3 regions of the Enterobacter cloacae complex sp. HYC003_NIDB genome follow, and region 1 is predicted to be linked to each of the others. Evidence: predicted binding sites of a transcription regulator. Region 1 holds the regulator's gene; each other region holds the start of a gene.
The links. The regulator Fur, encoded in region 1, represses iron uptake genes when iron is present. The targets are predictions, from matches to a motif close to ATAATAATGAGAACNACTATCAA.

Region 1 (4,508 bases):
GTGTTCTGCGTTGCCCACCACCGGCTTCAGCACGTAGTACTGCGCGGTCAGTTGAGCGACGTTAATCAAATCGCTTTGTTGTGCAGGTTGTCCTGCACGGCTGTGATTTGCCATTGCCTGGTCCTTCTGATGCAAGGGTTAAATTGTACCGCAAACCTTTTCGATCAATTCCGCCGGGAACTGCATGGACTGCATGATATGTTCGATCATGCTGCACTTACGGCCCGTATTGGTGTTGGTGATCACCCAGTATGGTGTACCGGGAACGTGTTTGGGTTTGGTTTGGTTGCCATTTTGCAGCAGGGTCTGCTCGTCGCCTGCGAAGTAAACGCGCGTGCGACCGTGCAGCGACTCTGTCGCTTCTGCAAATGCGTTGTTATCCAGTGAATAAAGTGTAGACAGCACCAGCATAAAGCGGTTAACCGCCTTTTTCTGCTCGGCATATTCATCGGACAGCAGCAGCTCGCGCATCGCGCGCACTTTGTCTTTTGCCGGCATGACGGCAGGTTTTACTTGTGCAACAACGCTCGGCTGAGACACGACATCTTTAGTGACAGGAGTGGGCTGTGAGGCGGCGGAAATTTTAAGCATGCGCCGTAAAATGTCGGACGCGCTCTCCCCAATATGCCGCGTCTGGCTGGCAATATACTGATAGAGTTCGTCATCAACTTCGATTGTTTTCATCTTAATCCAGTGCGATATCTTATCTGAATACAAGTCGTTGAGATTATAAGGTCAAATCCCAACAGCGGATAGCGTCAAACCAGGTTGGCGGCAAAAGTCAGATTAAACTGGATCCTTGCCCCCGGGCGGCAGAATGGTCAACATGATACCCTAACCTGACAAACCTAAAAAAAGAACTTTGCCATGAAATTGAATACCCGAGCGCAAACTGCACAATCGCCGAACAATAATTCTCCCATCGTACTGGTTCACGGCCTGTTTGGTAGCCTGGATAATCTGGGTGTGCTGGCGCGCGATTTAGTGACCGATCACGCGATCCTCCAGGTTGATATGCGCAATCACGGTCTTTCTGGGCGCTCGGAGGAGATGACCTACGCAGCCATGGCGCAGGATCTGCGGGACACCCTCGATGCGAATAATATCCAGAAAGCGACGCTTATCGGGCATTCAATGGGCGGCAAAGCGGTGATGGCGCTCACTGCGCTGGCCCCTGAGCGAATTTCCGGGCTGGTGGTCATCGACGTTGCGCCCGTCAATTACGACGTTCGCCGTCACGATGAGATTTTTACCGCCATCAATGCGGTCACCGAAGCGGGTGTCGCAACCCGCCAGCAGGCGGCTGCCGTTATGCGTGAGCATCTTGATGAGGAAGGCGTAGTTCAGTTCCTGCTGAAATCGTTTGTTGACGGACAATGGCGCTTTAACGTCCCGGTATTGTGGGATCAGTATTCGCATATTGTGGGCTGGGAAACCGTCCCCGCCTGGCCGCACCCTACCCTTTTTATTCGCGGCGGCAACTCCCCTTACGTCACTGATGCGTATCGTGACACGCTGCTGGCGCAATTCCCGCAGGCTCGCGCTCACGTCATTGCCGGTGCCGGACACTGGGTACACGCGGAAAAACCGGATGCCGTCCTGCGCGCCATTCGCCGCTATCTTACTGATACAGCGAATTGATTAAAAAGCCAGCGACCGGAAGACGACGGGCTTCCAGTCGTTGGCGTGTGGATTTGGGTGATGTATGATGGCGCGCTTATCGCCCGGGCATTAGCAGGGCGGCGTGTTTCCCCCGAAGTCTCAGAATCATGGCCAAAGAACAAACGGACCGTACGACACTAGATCTGTTCGCGAATGAGCGTCGACCGGGACGACCGAAAACGAATCCGCTTTCGCGCGATGAACAGCTGCGTATCAATAAACGCAACCAGCTTAAACGCGATAAAAATCGTGGGCTTAAGCGTGTCGAACTGAAGCTGAATGCCGATGCCGTCGATGCGCTTAACGAGTTAGCTGACGCGCGCAACATCAGCCGCAGCGAACTGATCGAAGAGATGCTGATCGCCCAGCTTGAGACGTTACGCGGCAAGGCGTGAGTCAGAAAATCCCCAATATTACCTTTTTCATGTAGCACAGAGTGCAGTCCTGCGTGATAGCTGTTTCCGCAGGGTTGCCTGTTCTGCTATTATTGCCCTTATCCGTGGACAATTTGGGCCACCATACCATTAAGTTTCAAGAGGTTATTTTACTCATGGCAATCATCGGCATTTTCTTTGGCAGTGATACCGGCAATACTGAAAATATCGCAAAAAACATTCAAAAACAGCTCGGTAAAGACGTTGCTGATGTGCATGACATCGCCAAGAGCAGCAAAGAAGATCTCGAGGGCTATGACATCCTGCTGCTGGGCATCCCGACCTGGTACTACGGTGAAGCACAGTGTGACTGGGACGATTTCTTCCCGACGCTGGAAGAAGTAGACTTCAACGGCAAGCTGGTTGCCCTGTTTGGCTGTGGCGATCAGGAAGACTATGCTGAGTATTTCTGTGATGCGCTGGGCACTATTCGCGACATCATTGAGCCACGCGGTGCTGCGATCGTCGGTCACTGGCCAACGGCGGGTTACCATTTCGAAGCGTCCAAAGGTCTGGCAGATGACGATCACTTCGTTGGCCTGGCCATTGATGAAGACCGTCAGCCAGAGCTGACCGCTGAGCGTGTAGAAAAATGGGTTAAGCAGGTTCGTGAAGAGCTGAACCTGGACGATATCCTTAACGCCTGATATCCCTGCGGCGCAACTCCGGTTGCGCCCGTTTTCCAGGTAAAACCGATTAAATTAATTGCTACAAACTTTTAACTTTTTCGCCCAGACCTGTACAATATCCCCCTGGTAAAAAGTGGGTGCCATCGAACAAGTTTGTTGGTGATACCACGTTTTTATAAGCATACTTTGCTTGAGACTTGCAGTTTTCATTTAGCCATGGCAGTTCTATAATGAGACGCATTATCCCAAGTGCATTTTCTGTCACTTCTTCTTTTGAAGTGAATCGTTTAGCAACAGGACAGATTCCGCATGACTGACAACAATACCGCATTAAAGAAAGCTGGCCTGAAAGTAACGCTTCCTCGGTTAAAAATCCTTGAAGTGCTTCAGGGGCCAGACAATCACCATGTCAGTGCGGAAGACCTTTATAAGCGTCTTATCGATATGGGTGAAGAGATTGGGCTGGCAACCGTCTATCGTGTGCTGAACCAGTTTGATGACGCGGGCATTGTTACTCGTCATAATTTCGAAGGCGGTAAATCCGTGTTCGAGCTGACTCAGCAGCATCACCACGATCACCTGATCTGCCTCGACTGTGGCAAGGTCATTGAATTTAGCGATGATTCCATTGAATCACGCCAGCGTGAAATCGCCGCCCGTCATGGCATCCGCCTGACCAACCACAGCCTGTACCTGTACGGTCACTGCGCTGAAGGCGATTGCCGCGAAGACGACCACGCGCACGACGCGAAATAATATCGTGTTCATACTCTGAGCCAGCCGTAAGGTTGGCTTTTTTTTGCCTGAAAAAAGCCCGGTGGCGCTGCGCCACCGGGCGTAAAGCAACTTATTTATTGTTATTGCGAATCTCGTCCCAGATCTTATCGCAACGCTTCGCCACTTCCTGATCGTTACCGCTTTTCCGCGCCTGGATACAGGCCTGGTAATCCATCACGCGAACATTTTCCTGCGTCGCAAACTGCTCATGCGCTTTCTCTTTTTTCAGCACATTCAGCACGCTCTGGCAGGCTTCAATCTTCTCTGGCGATCCTTGTGCTGTATTGATGCAGGCGCTATACGCCTCCTTCAGACGGGAGTCTTCTTTCTGCGCCTGATCCTGCGCACACGCCACCAGCCCCGATGCCAGCAGCGCAACGATTACCATTTTTTTCATCATATGCAGTCTCCATGCAGGCGGGATTTCGCCCGCCTGCGTGTTCATCAGAAGATTGTGAATGGCGCAATGACCATGAATTTCACGTCACGTTCATCCTGGAAGATGTTGCCGTAACCGCCCGCGTAGCTCGGGATATCGGAGTGGTTGTCATACTGGGTGAAGTGCAGTTTGAACATCGTGCCTTTCGCACGGCCCTCCTGAAGGGTGTAAATCGCATCCAGACTGTATGAAGACTCTTTCAGACGGTAATTCGGATCGTAGTAGGCGTCTGGCGTAGCCATATCTGCTGGCTTTGCGTCCCAGGCGTACGCGTAGGACGCACCCACCGCCCAGCCAGGCAGATTCCAGTTCTTCAGGTCATACATTGCGCCGAAGAAGACCGCCTTTTCGCCGTCGGCGTTAAAGTCAGAGCGGTTATCCCACCAGATATCCAGACGACCATTGGAAGAGGCGTAGGTTGGCGTCATACGTTGCAGGAAGTAGCCCTGCTGCCCTTCTGCCTTGACCCATGTTCCCTCCAGACGTAAATCAACCTGACCTACCTTGTAACCGAAGGTCAGCGCCTGTAACCACGCGGTGCCGTCATAGATATCATTTACGCTGCCA
Region 2 (4,508 bases), 1.2 Mb from region 1:
GGCATTTCATGGTTACAAAATTTTCTGTTTTCCCTCTCTTGCGCTTCCTGTAGCGGCTGGATAATTTATCGCTCTCACAATGTGATTTGATGCGTTCTACTTTTGCAGGTGTGCCATGAGTGATCATAACCCGTGCATGACGTGCGGAGCCTGTTGTGCGTATTTTCGAGTCTCGTTCTACTGGGCTGAAGCCAGCGATGGCGGCGGCACCGTTCCGGTTGATCTCACTGAACCCTTAACCCCTTTTCTGCGCTGTATGCGCGGCACCAACCAAAAACAGAGCCGCTGTGTGGCACTGCAAGGTGAGCCTGGGGTATCCACCCGCTGTTCCATTTACGCGGATCGCCCCAGCCCGTGTCGCACTTTCGCGATGTCGGGAAAGGATGGGCAGGTCAATGAGGCATGCAATCGCGCCCGCGCCCGCTATGGATTACCGCCGCTTTACAAAGATATGCTTTTCCATACAAGCCTTGATGCTGCCACCAGCGTGTTATCCGGTGTACAATTGCCGGCTAATTAACACCTGCAATACTCAAGGAGAGTGCATGTCTATCACGGCGAAGTCTGTCTACCGTGACACGGGAAATTTTTTCCGCAATCAGTTCATTACCTTTTTACTGATCGCGTTGTTGTGCGCCTTTATTACGGTGGTGCTGGGTCATGCGTTCTCACCCAGTGATGAACAGATTGCCACGCTGAGCCAGGGGGAAAATCTTGCAGGCAGCGCAGGGTTGTTTGACCTTGTGCAGAATATGACGCCAGAGCAACAGCAAATCTTGCTGCGCGCATCTGCGGCATCTACCTTCTCGGGCCTGATTGGCAACGCCATTCTGGCGGGTGGCGTGTTGCTGATGATCCAGCTGGTGTCTGCCGGCCAACGCGTCAGCGCGTTACGTGCAATCGGGGCCAGCGCTCCGGTGCTGCCAAAACTGTTTATCCTCATCTTCCTGACCACGCTGCTGGTCCAGATGGGGATAATGTTGGTTGTCGTTCCGGGCGTGCTGCTGGCTATCGTGCTTTCATTCGCGCCAGTAATGGTTGTGCAGGACAAAATGGGCATTTTCACCGCCATGCGCAGCAGCATCAGGCTCGCATGGGCCAATATGCGACTGGTCGCCCCGGCCGTTATCAGCTGGCTGCTGGCCAAAACTCTGCTGTTGCTGTTTGCGCCGAATTTTGCGGTGTTAACGCCAAACGTCGGAGCGGTTGTCGCCAATACGCTGAGCAATCTGATTTCAGCCGTGCTGCTGGTCTATTTGTTCCGCCTGTACATGTTAATTCGTCAGTAACTGGGATCGCAGAATGAAGCAGTTTCTTGATTTTTTACCGCTGATCGTATTTTTCGCTTTTTATAAGCTGTACGACATTTATGCCGGCACGCTGGCGCTGATTGTGGCAACGGCTGTGGTGCTGATTTACAGCTGGGTTCGCTATCGCAAAGTTGAAAAGATGGCGCTCATCACCTTCCTGATGGTGGCGGTGTTTGGAGGTCTGACGTTGTTCTTCCACAATGATGAATTTATCAAATGGAAGGTCACGGTGATTTACGGCCTGTTTGCGGGCGCACTCCTCATCAGCCAGTGGGTGATGAAGAAGCCGCTGATCCAGCGCATGCTGGGGAAAGAACTGACCCTGCCACAGGCTGTGTGGGGGCGTCTGAATATCGCCTGGGCGCTATTTTTTATTCTGTGTGGTCTGGCGAATATCTATATCGCATTCTGGCTGCCGCAGAATATCTGGGTCAACTTCAAGGTGTTTGGCCTGACGGCGCTGACTCTTATCTTCACCCTGCTCAGCGGCGTTTATATTTATCGCCACATGCCGCAGGATGACAAGCACTGATCCTTCTGGCCAGATCGCCACGCGGTCTGGCCTCTTTTCCGCCTTCTCTTTTCTCTACATCCTTCCTGCGAAAATGTCTGAATCATGAAGATTTTATGGAGTTTGCTGTCACTTTATTGTAATGAGAATGACTATCATTAATATTCGTCATCGCATTTTTAACAAATGGAAATGAGTTGATGAATAACATAATAAGATTTGCCCCGGCTACACTTACGCTCGCCATTCTTTCAACGCTTTATCAGAGCGCACACGCAGCGGAAGATCCTCTCGCCGATGGTGAAACAATGGTTGTTCAGGCCACCGCTGAAGAGGCGCTGAAGCAACAGCCGGGGGTTTCCATCATCACGGCAAAGGACATAGAAAAGGATCCACCGGTTAACGATCTTTCAGAAATTATTCGCAAAATGCCCGGGGTTAACCTCACCGGAAACAGCGCGACAGGCAGCCGCGGTAACAACCGCCAGATCGACATCCGCGGTATGGGGCCGGAGAACACGCTGATTCTGATTGACGGTGTGCCGGTGACGTCACGTAACTCGGTGCGCTACAGCTGGCGCGGGGAGCGCGACACCCGCGGGGATACCAACTGGGTTCCGCCAGAGATGGTTGAGCGCATTGAAGTGCTCCGGGGACCTGCTGCCGCCCGCTATGGTTCGGGGGCGGCCGGCGGCGTCGTCAACATCATTACCAAACGCCCGACCAACGACTGGCACGGCTCGCTCTCCCTGTACACTAACCAGCCTGAAAATGATAAAGAGGGAGCGACGAAACGCGCTAATTTTGATCTGAGCGGCCCCCTTGCGGGCGATGCGTTAACGATGCGTCTGTACGGGAATATCAACAAAACTGACGCAGATGCTCAGGACATCAACACCGCGCAAAACGGCTCTTACGCCGCCGGACGTGAAGGCGTGCGCAACAAGGACATTAATGCCCTGCTCTCCTGGAAACTCACGCCACAGCAGATTATCGATTTCGACTACAGCTACAGCCGCCAGGGCAATATCTACGCGGGTGATACTCAATACAGCAACAGCAACGTCAGCCCTGACGGTCTGGTGTCGTCCCTGTATGGACACGAAACGAACCGAATGTACCGCCAGTCTTATGGCATTACGCACAACGGCATCTGGGACTGGGGTCAGTCAAAGTTCGGTGTTTATTATGAAAAGACCAACAACACCCGCCTGGAAGAAGGCTCTACGGGCAAAGTTGAGGGGATGATCAATAGCGATAAATACGATACCAGCCGGCTGGAGTCATACCGTTCAACGGGTGAACTGAACATGCCTTTCTTCTGGCTGGTCGAACAGACGCTAACCGTGGGTGCAGAATGGAACCGTGATGAACTGAACGATCCGGCCTCAATGCAGGCGACAAATGTGTCGGGAGAAGTGATTAACGGCGTTCCCGGTACGGCTTCTGAGCGCAACAGCAAAAACAGCGCTGACCTCACTGGCATCTATCTTGAGGACAATATTGAAGCGCGCCAGGGCACCAACCTGATCCCAGGGCTCCGCTTTGATTATCACAATCAGTTTGGCAGCAACTGGAGTCCTAGCCTGAACCTCTCTCAGGATTTGGGTGACATGTTCAAGGTTAAAGCGGGTATCGCTCGGGTATTTAAAGCGCCAAACCTGTATCAATCCAGCGAAGGCTATCTGCTTTCCACGCGCGGCAATGGCTGCCCGAATAACGTTTCCGAAGGAAGCTGTTACCTGTTAGGTAACCCGGATCTGGATCCTGAAATCAGCGTGAACAAAGAGATTGGCCTGGCCTTTGCGCTGGAAGGCTACGAGGCTGGCATAACCTGGTTCCGCAACGATTACAAAAACAAGATTGTTTCGGGAACGGACGTGCTGGGCCAGACAAGCAGCGGCGCAAATATCCTTCAGTGGCAGAACGGAGGAAAGGCTGTTGTTGAGGGGCTGGAAGGCAACCTCACCGTCCCGGTTATCCGCGACACGCTAACCTGGCGCACCAATGCGACGTATATGATTCAGTCTGAAAGTAAGGACACCGGCAACCCTCTGTCGATTATCCCAAAATATACCGTCAACACGATGCTCGACTGGCAGGTTAACAGCAAACTTTCAGCGAACCTTAGCTGGACGATGTATGGCCGCCAGAAGCCAAGAGAAAATGCTGAAATCCGCAAAGAGCAGAATGCGATGTCAGATAAAGAGATTGGCGCCTATTCCATCGTTGGGATCGGTAGTAACTATCAACTGACAAAAGATCTCCGACTGAATGCCGGGATCAGCAACCTCTTTGATAAGCAGATTTATCGAGAAAATGACGGTGCATCGACCTATAACGAACCAGGCCGTGCGTATTACGCCGGCGTGACCCTGTCCTTCTGACCCTCTGGCGCCTGCTCTGCGGGCGCTAACCCTATTCTCTCCAGCCAGAAATCATAGTAGCATCCCGCCTGAAGTCTTCAGTTACGAGTTTAAAACAATGACAACAAATGACGCCCCACAGGGCGAACTGGTTTTACGCACACTGGCAATGCCTGCGGATACGAATGCCAATGGCGATATTTTTGGTGGCTGGTTGATGTCGCAGATGGATATGGGCGGTGCAATCCTGGCAAAAGAGATTGCACACGGGCGCGTGGTGACAGTCCGGGTCGATGGCATGACCTTCCTGCGCCCTGTCGC
Region 3 (4,508 bases), 1.5 Mb from region 1:
GATCCCGGCGTTACGCACCTGCGGCTCTTTACGCTCTGGTGGATAGCCTTCGCCATTGCGTCCGGTAAACGCTTTCTCAAAGATAAAGCGTACGTTCAGTTCTGCCCCCCAGCCGAAGCCCTTCGCAAACGGCAGAGAAAGCGCGTTACCGTTGTTGATTTGCGCAAACAGGAAAGCATCCGCAGGATCGATGCAGTAACCGCAAATCACACCCGGATGGATGTTCAGAGACATCAGCGCGCCCTGCCCGGTACCGCAGCCGGTAACAACAAAATCAACGGCTTTAGCGTTAAGCAGAATGCTCGCCATGATGCCCAGGTGAATATAGGTGAGATGATGATCGTTCTCATCACTCATACCGACGTTATAGACCGGAAAACCTTTCTCATCAGCAACGGCTTTCAGCTCATTAAGGATGATGGGATTCTTAGCGGCCTGGCTGTTTTCCATCATCAGTGCAATTTTCATCTTGTCTCTCCTGAATGCATGGCGGGCGATCCCGCTGTGGATACCTTTTCAACTTAACCTTACTATCAAACAAACGCACTTTCAAATTAAGTGAAAGATTGTTTTAAAAAACAAAGATGCGCTCACAATTTCGCGCGGTGGCCCGGCTCGTTGCACAGTGAGAGGGCAGATCCTCCGGCTATTCCAGCCATTGCGTACCATCGCGTTGGTTACAATGGCGTATTTCCCGTCACGCAGAGTGAACCATGAAACGTGTAATCATAGCCGGAACGATCCTGTTGCTCGCCGGGTGCAGTATCAACCGTCAGGCAGAAGTCAGCAGTACGGATGCCCCAAACGGAATTGTGCGCCTCGACTATGGCCAGGCCATGCTGCAAAACGCCTGGTCTGATGAGTATGTTAATAACGGTACGGCAACCAAAGCCTGTCAACATATGGGCTACGCCACTGCGTCAGCCTACGGGCAGCCAATTAAAACCTGCACCCTGATCAGCGGTTCACTCTGTCTGAACGAAAGTGTGACCATTCAGTATAAATGTCAGGGATATGCTGTTACCTCTTCCAGCCAGAATCCGTGGTATTAACCGCTACTGCCAGTCACGCTGGCAGTTTATTTAATAAGAACTAAAACAATTCTCATTAATAAATATAAATGACGGCAATGCGTTTTATTCCCATTCGTATTTTTAATAAGGAAATATTTATTTTACTTTTTGCAAATAATTAAATAACAAATTATAGTGTCGCTCATCGTGAACCAGAATTAATAAACCGGAGCTGCACCATGTTAAAAACTGAAATGATCGACAAGCTCAATGCGCAAATGAATCTTGAGCTTTTTTCTTCCCTGCTTTATCAGCAGATGAGCGCCTGGTGCAGCTATCACAGCTTTGAAGGGGCGGCCGCCTTCCTGCGTCGTCATGCCCAGGAAGAGATGACGCACATGCAGCGTCTGTTTGATTACCTGACGGACACCGGCAGCCTGCCGCGCATTGATAACGTGGCATCGCCTTTTGCCGAATACGGCTCTCTTGATGAACTGTTCCGCGCCACCTATGAGCATGAACAGCTGATCACCCAGAAAATTAATGAACTGGCTCATGCCGCCATGACCAGCCAGGATTATCCAACCTTTAATTTCCTTCAGTGGTATGTGGCTGAACAGCACGAAGAAGAGAAGCTGTTTAAATCCGTGCTGGATAAATTATCTCTGGCAGGTAAATCCGGGGAAGGTCTGTACTTCATTGATAAAGAGCTGTCGACGCTCGATACCCAGAATTAACAGAAAAGCGGTGCTGAGTTTTCAGCACCGCATTATTTAATGGCGGCAAATTTTACTTTCGTGAGTGGAAAATCCGTCTGCTGCTGGAATGAATTTTCCGCGCGCCGCCAGAAACGCCACCAGCTCCGCGGCCGTCATCTCCGAAGCTGAACAGGTATGGAAACGCGCCGCTTCGCCAAAGCGGGCATGTATCGCCTCAACCAGACTCTCCTCCGTATAGCGCTCACCTGACTCAATCATCATATTCAGCACGTCGTGTCCGTGAATTGACATGGTTACCTCTCGCAAATAAAAAGCAGACTAAACGTTCCCTCTACGGCACGCTTTGCGCTGGCTCAGGTTACCCTTTTCTTTTTGTAAATTAATTATTACACCCTATGTAACGGTGATTTGACGAGATGGTGCTTTTCCCTTACTCTGCGCCGCAGAATGAGTCGCGGTATGGAAGCGTTGTAGAGGAAAGCGTGAAGAACAGAACTCTGGGAAGTATTTTTATCGTCGCCGGAACGACAATTGGCGCAGGAATGTTGGCCATGCCGTTGGCTGCCGCCGGCGTCGGGTTTGGGGTTACCGTAGTGCTGCTGGGCGGTCTGTGGGCCCTGATGTGTTACACCGCGCTATTATTGCTGGAGGTTTATCAGCATGTCCCTGCCGATACTGGCTTAGGCTCCCTGGCTGCACGCTATCTTGGACGCTACGGGCAGTGGATCACCGGTTTCAGCATGATGTTCCTGATGTACGCCCTGACTGCCGCTTACATCAGCGGCGCCGGGGAGCTGATTGCGTCAAGTATCAATGACGGCTTCGGTGCGTCACTTTCACCGGAAACAGGCGCCATTGTCTTTACGCTGATCGGTGGCGGCGTGGTTTGTGCGGGCACATCGCTGGTCGATCTGTTTAACCGTTTTTTGTTCAGCGCCAAAATTCTCTTCCTGATTGTGATGCTGGTGCTGCTGGCACCGCATGTTCACAAGATTAACCTGCTCTCCCTCCCGCTGGAGAAAGGTCTGGCGCTTTCGGCCATCCCGGTTATTTTCACCTCCTTCGGTTTTCACGGCAGCGTGCCGAGCATCGTGAGCTATATGAACGGTGATATTCGCAAGCTGCGCCGCGTCTTTGTTATCGGCAGCGCCATTCCGTTGATTGCTTACCTGTTCTGGCAGCTGGTGACGCTGGGCAGTATTGATTCCAATACCTTTATCGGCCTGATGGCAGAGCATTCTGGTCTGAATGGATTCCTGGTTGCCCTGCGTAACGTGGTGGCCTCTTCACACGTGGAGCTGGCGGTACATCTGTTTGCAGACCTGGCGCTGGCAACCTCCTTCCTCGGCGTAGCGCTTGGCCTGTTTGACTATATGGCGGATCTGTTCCAGCGTCGCAATACCGTTGCCGGACGCTTACAGACGGGGGCGATGACCTTCCTGCCGCCGCTGGCCTTCGCGCTCTTTTACCCGCGCGGGTTTGTGATGGCGCTGGGGTATGCTGGCGTGGCGTTATCGGTACTGGCCCTGCTGCTGCCTTCCCTGCTGGCGTGGAAGAGCCGCCAGCAACATCCGCAGCAGGGGTATCGCGTAGCGGGCGGTACGCCAATGCTTTGCGCGGTGTTTGGTTGTGGGGTGGTGATTATTCTGGTGCAGATTTTGATTGCAGCGGGGATGCTGCCGGAAGTGGGATAACTTATTTATACAGGTCCTGAGGTACTGTTCCGTTCACCTTAAGATCAACAGAATATAATTTTTTCACAGCATGTGAACGGGATAAGGGGGCCGCCGCGGCCCCCTTATCAATCCCCGCGGCCCCGCGGAAAATCGGTGCTTCGCACTGCGCTCACCTCCCGACCATCTGCCTGCGGTCGGCTCAACTCGACATCCTGTCTCGATTCGCCTCTGGCCGCCATCCATGGCGTCCAGCCCTTGTCATCTGGTCTCCGGTTCGCCGATTTTAGCGGGGACTCAACACCCGTGCCCCATTCAGGCCACAGTAATTAATGATTTAATGCAGGCAGCAGCTTTTAAACTTCTTCCCACTCCCGCACGGGCACGGATCGTTACGCCCCACCTTCGACCCGTTCACGATCGGCTTTTTCGCTTCCGGCTGCTGCGGGTTAGCCACCCAGTAGTTATACAAACGCAGCGCCGCAGGCTGAATGCTTTCGATGCTGGCCATGTACTCCTCTTCGGTCAGCGCATCCAGCTTCTCGCTGTTCTCTTCCGTCCCGTGCAGGGCAATCACCGCCAGGTCCGCTTCCAGCGCTTCCGGCAGGGATGACCAGTCCGTCAGCGCCACGCCGCGCATGTAGCCATAGCACCACTCTTCCACCACGGTATAGCTCTGACCGTCAACGTCGTTATAGCCAAACAGCGGTTCAAACTGATCCGGGTATTCGCTCAAACGCTCGGCAATATCGTTCATGTGCTTAAAGCAGAGATCGATAAAACGGTTCATCTCACGATCGTTTTTCCAGCGCGGAATATATTTCTCACCACCCCAGACCGCCACCAGCCAGGTGTCGGGCTCCACCACAACGGGACCGGAAAGTACTGCGGTAAGCATGCCGTCCAGTTCGGACACGTCAATCACGGATGCATCGTCGTGACCGTAAGAGATTAATGTCTCTTCCAGCCACGCCATCTCGCTTTCATTTAATGGGCCTTCAGCCATTGCTGATACTCCTGATAAAAAAAACGATCCTGACATATATCGCCGCGCGTGCCTATCTGAAGTTTAGGTCTTTATTGCTGCAAAAACGTGCAAATCG

Region 2: O1722_RS10295 (TonB-dependent siderophore receptor) is a predicted target of Fur. The motif match lies at 1,958-1,980, and genes of this name have one in related genera.
Region 3: ftnA (non-heme ferritin) is a predicted target of Fur. The motif match lies at 1,086-1,108, and genes of this name have one in related genera.

Annotation. Positions count from the first base shown of each region.
Region 1 covers NZ_CP114220.1:3,437,340-3,441,847, forward strand. Annotated here, with positions in the region: gene pgm (phosphoglucomutase (alpha-D-glucose-1,6-bisphosphate-dependent)) at 1-114, opposite strand, end outside; gene seqA (replication initiation negative regulator SeqA) at 139-684, opposite strand; gene ybfF (esterase) at 868-1,641, shown strand; gene ybfE (LexA regulated protein) at 1,770-2,057, shown strand; gene fldA (flavodoxin FldA) at 2,213-2,743, shown strand; gene fur (ferric iron uptake transcriptional regulator) at 3,035-3,481, shown strand; gene chiQ (ChiQ/YbfN family lipoprotein) at 3,573-3,899, opposite strand; gene chiP (chitoporin ChiP) at 3,947-4,508, opposite strand, start outside.
Region 2 covers NZ_CP114220.1:2,192,252-2,196,759, reverse strand. Annotated here, with positions in the region: gene O1722_RS10310 (YkgJ family cysteine cluster protein) at 116-520, shown strand; gene O1722_RS10305 (YciC family protein) at 546-1,289, shown strand; gene O1722_RS10300 (septation protein A) at 1,303-1,842, shown strand; gene O1722_RS10295 (TonB-dependent siderophore receptor) at 2,022-4,208, shown strand; gene yciA (acyl-CoA thioester hydrolase YciA) at 4,306-4,508, shown strand, end outside.
Region 3 covers NZ_CP114220.1:1,930,466-1,934,973, reverse strand. Annotated here, with positions in the region: gene O1722_RS09080 (RpiB/LacA/LacB family sugar-phosphate isomerase) at 1-468, opposite strand, end outside; gene yecR (YecR family lipoprotein) at 714-1,052, shown strand; gene ftnA (non-heme ferritin) at 1,253-1,750, shown strand; gene O1722_RS09065 (YecH family metal-binding protein) at 1,787-2,023, opposite strand; gene tyrP (tyrosine transporter TyrP) at 2,215-3,426, shown strand; gene O1722_RS09055 (YecA/YgfB family protein) at 3,743-4,411, opposite strand.